Regions from separate parts of the Paracoccus methylovorus genome, predicted to be linked through region 1. Evidence: riboswitches for the same ligand, from Rfam matches in the RefSeq annotation. Region 1 holds a riboswitch; the other holds the start of a gene.

Region 1 (7,750 bases):
GGCGGCAGGGCCGGCACGGCCCGGGGTCTGGTTGACAGTTGGAATCATGACGCACCCGACGGTTCGTGATCTGGACGGGTCCAGCGTAGCGGATGAAATCGGGCTTTCACCGATTCCTTGCCGGGCTTTTTCCTAAAATTCTAACCATTTTAATGGGTTCATTCCCGGTGATAGGGACTGCCAGCCAGAATCGTCGTCGCGCGATAGATCTGTTCGGCCAGCATGACGCGCACCAGCATATGCGGCCAGACCATGCGGCCAAAGCTGATGGCAAGATCGGCCCGGTCGCGCAGACTGGGGTCAATGCCGTCCGCGCCGCCGATCACAAAGGCAACGTCGCGCGCCTGATCGCGCCAGTCGGCGATACGTGCTGCGAATTCCGGGGAACTGGCCATCTGGCCACGCTCATCCAGCACCACCAGCGCGGCACCGTCCGGGATCGCCTTGGCCAGCAGCGCCGCCTCGGCCATCATACCGCCGCCGCGCCTGTCCTCAACCTCGGTCAGCGTCACGGCGGGCAGGCCGAGGGCCCGGGCCGCCTTGGCGTGGCGGTCCAGATAATCGGCGATCAGTTTCGCCTCGGGGCCCTGCCGCAGCCGCCCGACCGCGGCAATGACCATGCGCATGGGTCAGATCTGGGGCTTGCGGGCCTCGTCGGCCGCATGTTCGGCCCGCAGCCGGTCAAGCGTGGCCGAGCGCAGCGCGTCGGCGGGCATCCACATCTTTTCCAACTGGTAGAATTCGCGCACCTCGGGGCGGAAGATATGGACGATCACGTCATCGGTATCGATCAGCACCCAATCGCCGGTTTCCTTGCCCTCGATCCGGGCCGGACGGCCGGTCTGTTCCTTCAGTCGCTCGACCAGCTTTTCGGCGATCGAGGCCACCTGACGCGCGTTCCTGCCCGAGGCGATCACCATGTGATCGGCCATGGCCGAACGACCGCGCAAGTCGATGGTCACGACATCCTCGGCCTTGTCGTCGTCGAGAGAGGCAAGAATGCGGTCCAGTAGCTGATCGCTTGTCAGCCCCGATTCCGCGGTGGTCGCAGCCGGCACAGCAGCCGGCGAGACGGTATTGGACAGGGTTCATCCTCCGGTCATCACGCCGATCTCCCCCGGCGCCGGGGCCTTATCAATGTAGCACGGAATCTCGTCCGCTCAATGCAGGTGCGGCGGATTTCTGGCCGCAGGCCCTGCCCGACAGACAAAATATGGCAAATTCCCCAAAGGATCGGCACATTGCACCTGCCCCGCCGCCCAGCTCAACTGCCAGGTTTCGACACCCGCCATGGCCCGTGCCTGCTTAAGCGGCGTGTCCGCCACATGCACGGCCAGCGCAAAAACGGCCACGCAGATCAGGGGGATCGCCCGCAGGATGATGCGAATCAGCATGATGGGTCCTTTCCGTGTCTTTTCCGCCGAAAATAGGGCCCATTTCTCAACTTGGAATTAACAGAGCCGTGTGCCGATATTGAATATGAAGTGAATCCGGCCTATTACTTCTGGCATGCGAGGATTCGTCTATTTCGACATTCATGATCGCGCCCGGCTTCCGGGCCGGTTCTACGGCGAAAGCCTGTCCGTCACTGCACGACTTTGACGGCAGCGGACGCTTGCGCGCGTCCCGCCGCGAACTGCGGCACCCCTCCGCCCTTTCCCAGCTAGTCTTCCAGAAAAGAGACAGCCATGACCGGCAACACCAATGCGGGCGCGCCCCGCACCCTCTATGACAAAATCTTCGACGCCCATGTGGTCGAGCGTTCCGAGGATGGCACCTGCATCCTTTATATCGACCGCCATCTGGTGCACGAGGTGACCTCGCCCCAGGCGTTCGAGGGGCTGCGGATGGCCGGACGCAAGGTGCGCCGCCCCGACCAGACCATCGCCGTGCCGGACCACAACGTGCCGACCACCGCCGACCGCGTAAACGGCATCGAAAACCCCGAGGGCCGCATTCAGGTCGCCGAACTGGACAAGAACGCCCGCGAGTTCGGGCTGAACTATTACCCGATGAGCGATGTCCGCCAGGGCATCGTGCATATCGTCGGCCCGGAACAAGGCTGGACCCTGCCCGGCATGACGGTGGTGTGCGGCGACAGCCACACCGCCACGCATGGCGCCTTTGGCGCACTGGCGCATGGCATCGGCACCTCCGAGGTCGAGCATGTCCTGGCCACCCAGACGCTGATCCAGAAAAAGTCCAAGAACCTGAAGGTCGAGATCACCGGCAAGCTGCGCCCGGGTGTGACCGCCAAGGACATCACCCTTGCCGTGATCGGCAAGACCGGCACTGCCGGCGGCACCGGCTATGTCATCGAATATTGCGGCGAAGCGATCCGCGACCTGTCGATGGAAGGCCGCATGACCGTGTGCAACATGGCGATCGAAGGCGGCGCCCGCGCCGGCCTGATCGCGCCCGACGAAAAGACCTTTGCATATTGCATGGGCCGCCCGCATGCCCCGAAAGGCGCCGCCTGGGAAGCCGCCGTGACCTGGTGGAAGACGCTGTTCAGCGACGAGGGCGCGCATTGGGACAAGGTCGTCACCATCCGCGGCGAGGACATCGCCCCGGTCGTGACCTGGGGCACCTCGCCCGAGGACGTGCTGGCAATCACCGACAAGGTCCCCGCCCCCGAGGATTTCGAAGGTGGCAAGGTGGAGGCCGCGCGCCGCAGCCTGGACTATATGGGCCTGCAGCCGGGCACGCCACTGAACGAGATCAAGATCGACGCGGTCTTCATCGGCTCGTGCACCAACGGCCGGATCGAGGATCTGCGCGCCGCGGCCTCGATCCTGCGGGGTCACAAGCTGGCGCCGGGCGTGCGCGGCATGGTCGTTCCCGGCTCGGGCCTCGTGCGCCTGCAAGCCGAGGAGGAGGGGCTGGACAAGGTCTTTACCGACGCCGGTTTCGAATGGCGTCTGGCCGGTTGCTCGATGTGCCTGGGCATGAACCCCGACCAGCTTTCGCCGGGCGAACGCTGCGCCGCGACCTCGAACCGCAACTTCGAGGGACGCATGGGCCGCGGTGGCCGCACCCACCTGATGTCGCCGGTCATGGCGGCTGCGGCGGGGATCAAGGGCCACCTGACCGATGTGCGCGAGCTTCTGGCGGAAACCGTCTGACGGCTTTGGGCGGGGTCCTAGCGGCCCCGCCGCAAAAGCACGACGGCATTGATCGCAATCAACAGCAGCCCGGCGTTCTCGAACCAGAAATTGTATCCGACGTTCGCGAAATCCGCGCTGATGAGCATGTCCACATGATGAAAGCCCACCGCGCGCACCAGCACGAAACCGCACAACACGGCCAGCCCCAGCAGGGCGAGGCCGTTGCGGCGCATGTGCCCGCGCAGGATTTTCGTCGCCCAGACAAGCGTGATCACCACCCCCAGCACCAGCCCGGCAATGAAGGCCAACTGCACCAGGCGACGGTTGTCATACCAGCCCTGCGCGCGAGCCATGCAGCGTCCGGTGGCGGTCAGCGCGGTTTGCAGGTCCAGTTGCTTGTTCACCGCCAGAAACGCCATCAGCACGGCAATGGTCAGCCACAACCCCCGCGCCGCTCCGGCCGGACGGCGGAACAGGACCCTCAGCGCCAGAAGCAGGCAGATCAGATAGGACAGCACCGTCAGCCAGCCGGTGATCTCGGGGTCGCCAATGGTCGGCGTCCAGTCGTGCGCGATACAGGCCCGCAGGGCCGAGAAGCTGGAAAACCCAAAAAACATCAGCGAAACCCGTATTCTTGGGGCGCAGCGCGCCGGATGGGTCTCGGTTAACGGGGACGTGCGCCCCAAGTCAATTCTGCGAGGATCAAGATATGGACAAGTTCACCACCCTGACCGGCATCGCGGCCCCCATGCCGCTGGTCAACATCGACACCGACATGATCATCCCGAAACAGTTCCTGAAGACGATCCATCGCTCGGGTCTGGGGAAAAACCTGTTCGACGAGATGCGCTATAACCCCGATGGTTCCGAGATCCCCGATTTCGTGCTGAACCAGCCAGCCTATCGCGATTCGCAGATCATTGTCGCCGGTGACAACTTCGGCTGCGGATCGTCGCGCGAACATGCGCCCTGGGCGCTGCTGGATTTCGGCATCCGCTGCGTGATCTCGACCAGTTTCGCGGACATCTTTTACAACAACTGCTTCAAGAACGGCATCCTGCCCATCATGATGCCGAAAGAGGTCGTGGACGTGCTGATGGAAGATGCGAAAAAGGGCGCCAACGCCCGCATCACCGTCGATCTGGAAAACCTGACCGTGACCACCTCGGATGGGCAAAGCTTCCCGTTCGAACTGGACAGCTTCCGCCGTCACTGCCTGCTGAACGGGCTGGACGATATCGGCCTGACCATGGAAAAAGCCTCGGCCATCGACACCTATGAGGCGCAGATGACCCAGAGCCGGCCTTGGGTGTAAGGGCCTTTGCCGGGGCGGCGCTGGTCGCCGCCTTGGGATTTGCCGCCAGCGCCGATCCCCTGCGGATCGCAAGTTACAGCCCCGACCTGTCTCGCGACGGGCCGGGGCTTTTGTTGCGAGACCTTGGCCGCGAGGACAAGCAGATCGAGGCAGCGGTGCAGGTCATTGCCGAAACCCGGCCCGATATCCTGCTGCTGACCGATTTCGACTGGGATCTTGAGGGGCGCGCGTTAGAGGCCTTTGCCACAAAGCTGGCGCGGGCGGGGCTGGATTATCCGCACCGCTTCGCTGCCCGCCCGAATTCCGGGATGGCGACCGGGCTGGACCTGAATGACGACGGCCGGCTTGCCACGGCGGACGACGCGCAAGGGTTCGGCAGCTTTTCCGGGCAGGGCGGGATGGCGATCCTGTCGCGCCATCCGATCGGGCCGGTCACGGATTACACGGATGCCCTGTGGCGCGACCTGCCCGGCCACCTGATGCCGCCTTTGCCCGAAAAGGTCGCAGCGGTCCGCCGCCTGTCCTCGACCGCGCATTGGGACGCCGTGATCGCGGTCGGGAACGAGCCGCTGCACCTGCTGGCCATGTCTGCGACGCCTCCGGTCTTCGACGGCCCCGAGGATCTGAACGGGCGGCGCAACCATGACGAACTGGCGTTCTGGCTGCATCACTTGCCCGAGGGGCCCTTCGTGCTGGCGGGGAACCTGAACCTGGACCCCATGGACAGCGAGGGCCGCCCCGAGGCGCTGGCCCGAATCATGGATCATGTCACCGATCCCCTGCCTCGCAGCGCCGGCGGGGCCGCGGCAAAAGGCGGCGTCAACGACAGCCACAGGGGCGATCCGGGCCTTGATACCGGCGACTGGCCCGACGACAGGCCGCCGGGCAATCTGCGCGTTGATTACGTCCTGCCCGCAAAGCCGCTGACGGTGCTGGATGCGGGGGTGTTCTGGCCAGCCGAGGGGCTGCTGGCCGATGCTGCGCTGACCGCATCAGCGCATCGGCTGGTCTGGGTCGATCTGGACTGGCCCCCCGGCCCCTGATTCTCCCCGTCCCTGATTCCGCTTGCCGCAGGTGCAGCATCACGGGTAATATGCCCGTGTATCGGTGCCCCATACGGGGCCAAAAGGGAATGCGGTGCGGCCTTGGATATCCGGGGCCCAATCCGCAGCCGCCCCCGCGACTGTAGACGGAGAGCGGACGCCCATCACGCCACTGGCCATCATATTGGGCCGGGAAGGCGGGCGTCTGCCGTGACCCGTGAGCCAGGAGACCTGCCGATGCGTGAAACCACAACGTCGTCGGGTTGGACGACTACAGGAAAGGGTCGCAAATGACCGCAAAACCAATGACCGCAACCGGCGTCAGCCGGGCCTCGGTCCTGTTTCCGGCCATCGCCGTTTTCGCCATCGGCTTCGGGCTGATCTTCATGGCCGGGCTGGTGCAGGCCGAGACCCTGCATGACGCCGCCCATGACGTGCGTCACGCCACCGGCTTTCCCTGCCACTGACATGTTCTCACGCATTTTGACCAGCGGATTGATCGCTGGTGCTGTAACGGGGCTGATTGCCGCCCTGTTGCAGCTATATTTCGTGCAGCCCGTACTGCTTCATGCCGAACTTTACGAATCCGGCCAACTGGTTCACTTCGGCGCCGATGTCATCGACGCGCATCAGGATATTGGGCCCTTCGACTGGACCCGCAACGGGCTGTCGGTCCTGTTCACCATGATGGTCTATGCCGGCTATGGGCTGATGCTGATGGCGCTGATGGCGGTTTCCGAATCGCAGGGCAATGCGGTCACGGCGCGGCAGGGTCTGCTGTGGGGGCTTGCGGGCTTTCTGACCATGCAGCTTGCCCCCGCCTTCGGCCTTGCCCCCGAGGTGCCGGGCGTCGGCGCCGCCCATGTCGAGATCCGTGCCATCTGGTGGCTGGGCACCGCGCTGGCGACAGGGCTGGCGCTGTGGCTGATCGCCTTTGGCAAGGGCTGGGCGGCCTGGGGGGCGGCGCTCGTGCTGATCCTTGCGCCGCATCTGATCGGCGCGCCGCAGCCCGACGCCTATATCGGTCCGGTCCCGCCCGAGCTTTCGGCCGAATTCGCCGGTCGCGCGCTGGGTGCCGGGGCGATGGCCTGGGTGTTGCTTGGCCTGCTGGGCGGCTGGTTCTGGCAACGCGAAGGCCAGAACGCACCCCTGCCGCAAACCGCCTGATCAGGGCAGGTACGGCTGGCCGGGGGCGTGGTGTTGCGCGCCCGGCCTTTTCCAGAACCGAACCGGGGAACGTCATGGACCGCTCGATCCCGATGCTGCTGATCGGCCTGATCTTCGGCGGCGGCATGGGCTTTGTCATCGCCGCCGCCAATGGCATCACGCTGGACGGCCACGATCATGGCGGGCATGGGCACAGCGCACAGGGCATGACCCATGACCACGGCCCGCCCATCGACCTGCCGCCCGGCAGCGCCACCATCTCGGCCCGGCTGGAGCCTGACAGCGTTTCGGGCTGGAACCTGTTCATTCAGGCGCAGGGCTTTGGCTTTGCCCCCGAACATGCGGGACTTTCCGCCCGCATGGGCGAAGGCCACGCGCATCTTTACCTCAACGGCACCAAGGTCGCCCGGCTCTATGGCCCGGCCCATCACCTCGACGCGCTTGCTCCCCAAGATCGGCTGCTGGTCGAACTGACCTCGAACGACCACCGCCCGCTGACCGTGGCGGGCCAGCCGCTTGCCGTTGGCCTGACCGTGCCCGAACGCCCCGTCACCATCCGCGCCGAGGCCGAGGGTCTGCCCGACCCGGCCATATGCGCGACGCCCTGAAATAGGCCGGCCAACCGCCGCGTCCGCCTACATCTTTTCGCCGGGCAATTGGCTGGCCTGCCGGACCCAATCGGCAAATTGCTCCTCGTCGAACGGCCCTTCGGGGATGTGCAGGTAGCGCACCTCCGGCTGTTTCGAGGCGACGGGCGGCATCGGCTCAAGCTGCGCGCCGCGAAAGAAGCCAATCTTGATGTATTTCGTCATGCAGTGAAAGCTCAGGAACCAATGCCCCTCTTCGACCCCGTAAAAGGGCGAGTTCCATTTCACCGCCTTCTTCACCCCCGGCTGGGTGCGGGTGATGATATCGTCCAGCTTTTGGCCGATATCCCGCTTCCAGCCCGGCATCGCGGCGATATAGGCCCTGATGGGGGCCTCGCCATAACCCTTGGGGATCTGCGGGTTGCCACCCGAAAGCAGCTTCGGCTTGTCCATCGGTCTAGAACTCCACTCCCGGCTGGGCCTTGATGCCGGCGCGGAAGGGATGCTTGATCTGCTCCATCTCCGTCACCA
Region 2 (7,750 bases), on a different replicon from region 1:
CCCCGTCACCGTCCATGCCGGCCGGTCGGGCCTGATGATGGCGCGACATTTCCCCGGCATCGTCAAGCCCGGCGATTGCGTGGCGGTGATCGGCGTCGAGGTGGAGGAATGACCATGCTGACCGACGAATCCCTGATGCGGGCGGACGCCTTTGTGAACGGGCGCTGGCATGGGACGGCCCACCGCTTTGCCGTCACTGATCCCGCGACGGGTGAGACCGTGGCGCGGGTCGCAAGGCTTGATGCGGCGCAGGCCCGTGCGGCCGTCGATGCCGCGCAGGCCGCCTTTGCCGGCTGGGCGGCGCTCTTGCCGCAGGAACGCGCCGCCGTGCTGATGCGCTGGCATCGGCTGATCGTCGAGGCGCGCGAGGATCTGGCGCGGCTGATGACCGCCGAACAGGGCAAGCCGCTGTCGGAATCGCGCGGAGAGATCGACTATGCCGCCAGCTTTGTCGAATTCTATTCCGAAGAAGCCAAGCGTCCGAACATCGAAAGCGTGACCTCGCATCTCTCCACCGCCGAGATGGAGCTTTGGCGCGAACCGCTGGGTGTGGCCGCGCTGATCACGCCCTGGAATTTCCCCTGTGCGATGATTACCCGCAAGGCGGCGGCCGCCTTGGCTGCCGGTTGCACGGTGGTCGTGCATCCCTCGGCCGAGACCCCGCTTTCGGCAACGGCGCTGGCCGAACTGGCCGATCGTGCGGGGTTCCCGGCCGGGGTCTTCAACGTGGTGACGGGCGACGCGCCCGAGATCGTCGGCGAATGGTGCGGCGATGCGCGCGTGCGGGCGCTCAGCTTCACCGGCTCGACGCGGGTGGGCAAGCTTTTGTATCGCCAAAGCGCCGAGACCGTGAAGCGGCTGGTGCTGGAACTGGGCGGCCATGCCCCCTTCATCGTCTTTGCCGATTGCGACATCGACCTGGCGGTGGACGAGGCGATCAAGGCGAAATTCGCCACCTCGGGGCAGGACTGTCTGGGCGCCAACCGGTTTCTGATCGAACGGCCGATCTATGACGAATTCTGCCGCCGCTTTACTGCCGCCGCCGCCGCCCTGACGCTGGGACCGGGGATCGAGGACCGCGACCTTGGCCCGCTGATGAACGAGGGCGCGGTCAAGAAGCAAGAGGAACAGGTCTCAGACGCGCTGGCCAAGGGTGCACGCCTGCTGACCGGGGGGGCGCGCGACCCGCAGGGGCCGCTGTTTTACCGGCCGACCGTGCTGGCCGACGTGCCGCCCGAGGCGCTGATCTTTCGCGAAGAAACATTTGGTCCCGTCGCCGCCATCGCACCTTTCGACAGCGAAGACGAGGCGACGCGGATCGCCAACGGCACCGAATACGGCCTTGTCGCCTATGTCCACAGCCGCGATCCGCGCCGCATCTATCGCCTGTCGCGCGCACTGGAATTCGGCATGGTCGCCGTGAACCGCACCAAGGTCACCGGCGCGCCGATCCCCTTTGGCGGCATGAAGCAATCCGGCCTTGGCCGCGAGGGCAGCCGCCACGGCCTCGAGGCCTTTACCGAGATAAAATACGTCTGCCGCGACTGGGCAGAAACAAGGAGAGCGTGATGCTGACCAATGACGAGCTGTCCAAATGGGACCGCGAAAACCTGTTCCACCCCTCGACCAACCTTGGCCAATTCGCGCGCGGCGAGGGGCCGCAGCGCATCATCTCGGGTGCCGAGGGCGTGCATATCATCGACCGCGACGGCAACCGGCTGCTGGATGGTTTCGCAGGGCTTTACTGCGTGAACGTGGGTTACGGCCGCACCGAAATCGCCGAGGCCATCGCCCGGCAGGCGCATGAGCTGGCCTATTATCATTCCTATGCCGGGCATGGGTCCGAAGCCTCGATCACGCTGGCGAAAATGGTCATGGACCGCGCACCCAAGGCTATGGCGCGCGTCTATTTCGGGCTTGGCGGCTCGGACGCCAATGAAACGAACGTCAAGCTGGTCTGGTATTACAACAATATCCGGGGGTTGCCGCAGAAGAAAAAGATCATCTCGCGCTGGCGGGGTTATCACGGTTCCGGGCTGATGACCGGATCGCTGACCGGGCTTGAGCTGTTTCACAAGAAATTCGACCTGCCGCTGGCGCAGGTGATCCATACCGATGCGCCCTATTACTTCCGCCGCAAGGATGCGGGCATGACCGAGGAAGAGTTCAGCGCCCATTGCGCCGAGGAACTGGAAAAACTGATCGCGGCAGAGGGCGCGGACACCATCGCCGCCTTTATCGGAGAACCCGTGCTGGGCACGGGCGGCATTGTCCCGCCGCCCAAGGGATACTGGCAGGCGATCCAGAAGGTGCTGGCGCGTCACGACATCCTGCTGATCGCCGACGAGGTGGTGACCGGCTTTGGTCGGCTGGGTTCGATGTTCGGCAGCGATCACTACGGGATGACGCCCGATATCATCACCTGCGCCAAGGGGCTGACCTCGGCCTATGCGCCGCTTTCGGGCAGCATCGTCGGGCAAAAGGTCTGGGACGTGCTGATGCAGGGCACCGACGAATATGGCGTGCTGGGCCATGGCTGGACCTATTCCGCCCATCCCATCGGCGCGGCGGCGGGCATCGCCAACCTGCGGCTGATCGACGAGCTTGGGCTGGTCGAGAACGCCGGCCGGATCGGCCGCTATCTGAACGACCGCATGCAAGCCGCCCTGGGCGGCCATGCGCATGTCGGCGAAGTCCGGGGCGAGGGCATGCTTTGCGCGGTCGAGCTGGTCCGCGACCGTGACACGCGCGGATTTTTCGATGCCGCCGAAGGCGTGGGCGGCAAGGTTGTCGCGGCCATGCTGAAACGCGGGGTTATCGCGCGCGCCATGCCGCAGGGCGATATTATCGGCCTTGCCCCGCCGCTTTGCCTGACTCAGGCCGAGGCGGATGTGATCGTGGATGTCACTGCCGAATCCCTGCATGAAATCCTTGGCTGAAGAAAGGGGGACCCGCGTGACAACCGCGATACCCCGGACGATGTGCGCCATGGTCCTGATCGGCCATGGCGGCGTCGAACGTCTGGAATGGCACGAGGACTGGCCCGTTCCCCGTCCCGCGCCGGGCGAGGTGCTGGTGCGCATCACCGGCTGCGCCAAGAACAACACCGACCGCAAGGTGCGCGAAGGGCTGTATTCCACCGCCGATAATGGGGCCGTGACCTCGTTCGCCATGGCTGGGGACACGTTGACCTTTCCGCGCATTCAGGGTGCGGATGTGGTCGGGCAAGTCGTCGGCGTGGGCGAAGGTGTCTCTTCCGCAAGGATCGGTGAAAGGGGGCTTCTGGATTTCAATATCTATCCCGATGCCCGCCCCGATCTGAATCTGGCGCCGGATTATTTCGGCCATGGCGCCGATGGCGGCTTTGCGGAATATGGCTGCTTCCCTTCGGACCAGTTCCACGCCGTTGCCGATCCGGCGCTGGGCGATGCCGAACTGGCGACGCTGGGGATGTGTTCGTGGCAGACCGGCTATCGCATGATGACCTCGGCCGGGGTCCGCGAGGGAGAGCACATTCTGGTCACCGGCGCATCGGGCGGGGTCGGGACCGCGCTTTTGCAGCTTTGCCGGGTCGTCGGCGCGATACCCCATGCCATCGCCAGTTCCGGCAAGGCCGAGGCACTGCTTGCGCTGGGTGCGGAATCGGTGATCGACCGCAACGGGGTTAGCGATTGGTCCGCCACCATCGACAAGGCGACGGGCGGGGCAATGATCGACGCGGTGATGGATCTGGTCGGCGGGGACATGACCGTCCCCCTGATCCAGGCCATGTGCCGCGACATGCGCAGCAGGAAGACATTGCCCCGCCTGTCCATCGCGGGGGCCAGCGCCGGCAACGTGACCTCGCTGCCCTGGACGCTGATCTACCTGAATCAGGTCAGGATCTTTGGCGTCTCGCACGGCACCCGCAACGAGGCGCGGCAGTTGATCGACTGGATCCGGGCAGGTCGGCTGAAACCGGTGCTGGCCGGGATCATGCCCCTGTCCCGGCTGCACGAGGCAGAGCGTATCTTTGTCGAACGCGGCGGCGATTTCGTCGGAAAGCTGGTCGTCGTCCCGGACCGGATCATTGCCGAGCAGGGGCTGAAAGTCATGGACGGATAGCAACAGGGCCGGGATCAGCAAAGGGTATTCAGGTGCCGCGCAGCCAGTCCGGCGCGTTGCGGATTTCGTCCACGCCGGCCAGCGGTGCGATGCGCTGAAGTTCGGTTTCCAGCGCGGCAAGGCGGACTTGGCCCATGCGCACGCCCGGCTCGGGCCAGAAGGCGCGGATGGCCAGTGCGCCGTCCTCGCGTTTGGCGTCCAGCCGGCCGATCAGCCGGTCGCCCTGCATGACCGGAAATACGTAATAGCCGTATTGCCGTTTTGGCGCGGGCACGAAAATCTCGATGCGATAGCGGAAACCGAACAACCGCTCGGCCCGTGCGCGGTCGCGCAACGCCGGGTCGAAGGGCGAAAGCAGGCGGACCCGGGACGAGGGCTCGGGCAGAGAGGGGGCAAGGTCCGGCACCTCTGGGCGGCAATAGCTGCGCCGGAGCTGCCCATCGACCGTTTCCACGTCGATTTCGATGATCCGTCCCGCTGCTAGCGCCTCGGCGCACCACAATTTCGCCTCGTCCCGGCTGGCGATTTCAAAAAAGGCCGCCAGCTCGCCGCTGGTGGCAAAGCCCAGCCGCTCCAGCGCCGCCATCATCGCCCAGTCGACGATCTCGGCATCGTCCAGCCGGGTGTTCAGATGCTCGGCCGGAATGACGCGTTCGGCCAGATCATAGACCTTGCGAAAGCCTGCCCGGTGTCGGATCGCCAGCCTGCCCGAACGCCACAGATATTCCAGTGCGGTCTTGGACGGATGCCAGTCCCACCAGCCGCCCGAGCCCTTGGGCTCGTCCCCGCCCAGATCCGACGAACTGGCCGGGCCGTGGTCGGCGATGTGGCGCAGCACTGTGTCGAATTCCGCGTCCCAGCCCTCGCGCCGCCATTTCGGCCAGCGGCGCTGCATATGCGCCTCGTCCCGGGCGAACTTCAGCCGCCACATCGGGTAAAAGCGCATCGGGATGACGGCGGCGTCATGGGTCCAATGCTCGAATGCGGCGCGGTGGTTGGCGATCAGGCTGTCCAGCGCCGGCGGCCGGTATTGGCCGCGACGCGACCACAGGATCAGGTCATGCGACCGCGCCAGAGTGTTGACGCTGTCCACCTGCACAAAGCCCAGATCCTCCAGCACGCCGGACAGATCCGCGCCCTTGCCCGGCCCCCGGCCCGGCCTGAGCAGCAGATGCCGGTCCAGAAACAGCCGGCGCGCATCGCGGTTTTTCAGCAAGGGGCGGGTCATCGTGAAAGCCTGTCTTTGGCCTTGGCGAGACTGTCATAACCATTCGGGACAAAAAATAGCCAATCGGTTTCTGGTCCCATGGCGGTTGCCCTTGTGCTTCTTTTACCCGCCATGCGCGAAATGTCGCACCTGACCTACAATATCTTGACGAATTTATCGGTTTAGTCGCTAAATATGGGCGTCACGGTTCTTTCGGGTCGATCCAACCCGAAAGCCAAGAGGGAAGCCGGTGCGCCTTTCGGGGCAAGGCCGGCGCTGCCCCCGCAACTGTAAGCAGCGAGCCTGCGCCGGATCATGCCACTGGTGCCGCAAGGCATTGGGAAGGCCGGCAAGGGCAGCGACCTGCGAGCCAGGAGACCTGCCGCGACGACGAAGATGAACCACGGACGGGGTGTCCGGCGGTGCGTTTGGCGATGCGGCCTTGTCGGCCCATGGCCCAAAGCGTCCGTGCCTGCCCCGTCCACAGCACCACGGGGAACAGATGCGGGCAGTATTCATAACCAGTCTTGTCAAAGCCGGGGCGATCCCCCCAAGCGCGGCAAGTGGCAGGCGCGCCAGCGCCGTCCTTGGCCGGAACCGGGCAACGGGGGTGGCCTGCTGATGTCGGCGCCCATCGCACCCGCGCCTGAAACCGCACAGCCCGGCCATGTCTTGGAACGGCGTGACGTCGCCGTCGATGTGGCCTCGTCGGTCAACGAATATCTCGACCGCGCCGATTGGCGGGTGAATGCCAATGCCAATCAGGACTATTCGCTGGGCGGGCTGATCCTGAACGTCTCGGGCAAGGTGATCGCCAATTACTGGCTGTCGCATGTCTATTCGCCCGCAGTCGGTCACGCGCACCGGCAGGGCGATCTGCATATCCACGACCTTGACATGCTGGCGGGCTATTGCGCCGGCTGGTCGCTGCGCACGCTGCTGACCGAAGGGTTCAATGGTGTCCCCGGCAAGGTCGAAGCCGGCCCGCCCAAACGCCTGTCCAGCGCCATTGGCCAGATCGTGAACTTTCTGGGCACCTTGCAGAACGAATGGGCCGGGGCGCAGGCCTTCAGTTCGTTCGATACCTATATGGCGCCCTTCATCCGCAAGGACGGGCTGGGTTACGCCGAGGTGCGGCAAGGGATGCAGGAACTGATCTTCAACCTCAACGTGCCCTCGCGCTGGGGCACGCAGACCCCGTTCACCAACCTGACCTTTGACTGGGTCTGCCCCGAGGACCTGCGCGACGACGTGCCGATCATCGGCGGCCAGCCGATGGATTTCACCTATGGCGAGTTGCAGGCTGAAATGGACATGATCAACCGCGCCTATATCGAGGTGATGACGCGCGGCGATGAAAAGGGCAGGGTGTTCACCTTCCCGATCCCGACCTACAACATCACCCCGGATTTCCCGTGGGAAAGCGAAAATGCCGTGCGGCTGTTCGAGATGACGGCGAAATACGGCCTGCCCTATTTCCAGAACTTCCTGAACTCGGACCTCAAGCCAAACATGGTGCGCTCTATGTGCTGCCGGTTGCAACTGGACCTGACCGAGCTGCTCAAGCGTGGCAACGGGCTGTTCGGCAGCGCCGAGCAGACAGGATCGCTGGGCGTCGTTACCGTCAACTGCGCGCGGCTGGGCCATCTGTACAAGGGCGACGAGGCGGGGTTGCTTCGGCGGCTGGATCAGTTGCTGGAGCTTGGCCGCGACAGTCTGGAAATCAAGCGCGGCGTGATCCAGCGACTGATGGACGACGGGCTGTTTCCCTATAGCCGGCGCTATCTTGGAACGTTGCGCAACCATTTCTCGACGCTGGGTGTGAACGGCATCAACGAGATGATCCGCAATTTCACCGATGATGCGCATGACATCACCTCGGAATGGGGTCATGCCTTTGCGCTGCGGTTTCTGGATCATGTGCGGGCGCGCATCACCGCCTTTCAGGAAGAAACCGGGCATCTCTACAACCTGGAAGCCACGCCGGCGGAAGGCACCACCTATCGCTTCGCCAAGGAGGATAAAAAACGCTTCCCCGACATCCTTCAGGCCGGGACCGGGCACGAGCCCTATTACACCAACTCCAGCCAGCTTCCGGTCGGCTTTACCGACGATCCTTTCGAGGCGCTGGAGCGGCAAGAGGCGCTGCAACGCAAATATACCGGCGGCACGGTGCTGCATCTTTACATGGGCACGCAGCTTTCCTCGGCCGATACATGCCGCAAGCTGGTGCGCCGGGCGCTGGAGAATTTCGGCCTGCCCTATATCACCATCACCCCGACATTCTCGGTCTGTCCCAAACACGGCTACATCGCGGGCGAACACCAGTTCTGCCCGCGCTGCGACGAGGAACTGCTCGTGAAAAAGCGGCAAGCCGCCGCGCATTGATTATCAGGAGAAAACCATGTTCGATATTCAGAAAACCAAGCCCGAAGAGAT

Evidence for each region. Region 1 has a riboswitch for cobalamin ahead of JWJ88_RS01340 (CbtB domain-containing protein). Riboswitches for the same ligand answer to the same signal wherever they lie in the genome.
Region 2: linked by a shared signal. The riboswitch ahead of JWJ88_RS19975 (ribonucleoside triphosphate reductase) and the one ahead of JWJ88_RS01340 (CbtB domain-containing protein) in region 1 are both predicted to bind cobalamin.

The regions. Positions count from the first base shown of each region.
Region 1 is NZ_CP070368.1:269,067-276,816, reverse strand. It holds gene JWJ88_RS01380 (hypothetical protein) at 1-48, opposite strand, end outside; gene rlmH (23S rRNA (pseudouridine(1915)-N(3))-methyltransferase RlmH) at 159-626, opposite strand; gene rsfS (ribosome silencing factor) at 630-1,058, opposite strand; gene JWJ88_RS01365 (hypothetical protein) at 1,161-1,394, opposite strand; gene leuC (3-isopropylmalate dehydratase large subunit) at 1,689-3,125, shown strand; gene JWJ88_RS01355 (hypothetical protein) at 3,143-3,724, opposite strand; gene leuD (3-isopropylmalate dehydratase small subunit) at 3,817-4,422, shown strand; gene JWJ88_RS01345 (endonuclease/exonuclease/phosphatase family protein) at 4,413-5,465, shown strand; cobalamin riboswitch at 5,511-5,718, shown strand; gene JWJ88_RS01340 (CbtB domain-containing protein) at 5,756-5,932, shown strand; gene JWJ88_RS01335 (CbtA family protein) at 5,934-6,632, shown strand; gene JWJ88_RS01330 (hypothetical protein) at 6,707-7,240, shown strand; gene JWJ88_RS01325 (DUF1801 domain-containing protein) at 7,268-7,672, opposite strand; gene cobO (cob(I)yrinic acid a,c-diamide adenosyltransferase) at 7,677-7,750, opposite strand, start outside.
Region 2 is NZ_CP070371.1:1,383,298-1,391,047, reverse strand. It holds gene doeB (N(2)-acetyl-L-2,4-diaminobutanoate deacetylase DoeB) at 1-112, shown strand, start outside; gene JWJ88_RS19995 (NAD-dependent succinate-semialdehyde dehydrogenase) at 115-1,569, shown strand; gene JWJ88_RS19990 (aspartate aminotransferase family protein) at 1,569-2,939, shown strand; gene JWJ88_RS19985 (zinc-binding dehydrogenase) at 2,956-4,104, shown strand; gene JWJ88_RS19980 (winged helix-turn-helix domain-containing protein) at 4,133-5,332, opposite strand; cobalamin riboswitch at 5,500-5,712, shown strand; gene JWJ88_RS19975 (ribonucleoside triphosphate reductase) at 5,933-7,699, shown strand; gene nrdD (anaerobic ribonucleoside-triphosphate reductase) at 7,716-7,750, shown strand, end outside.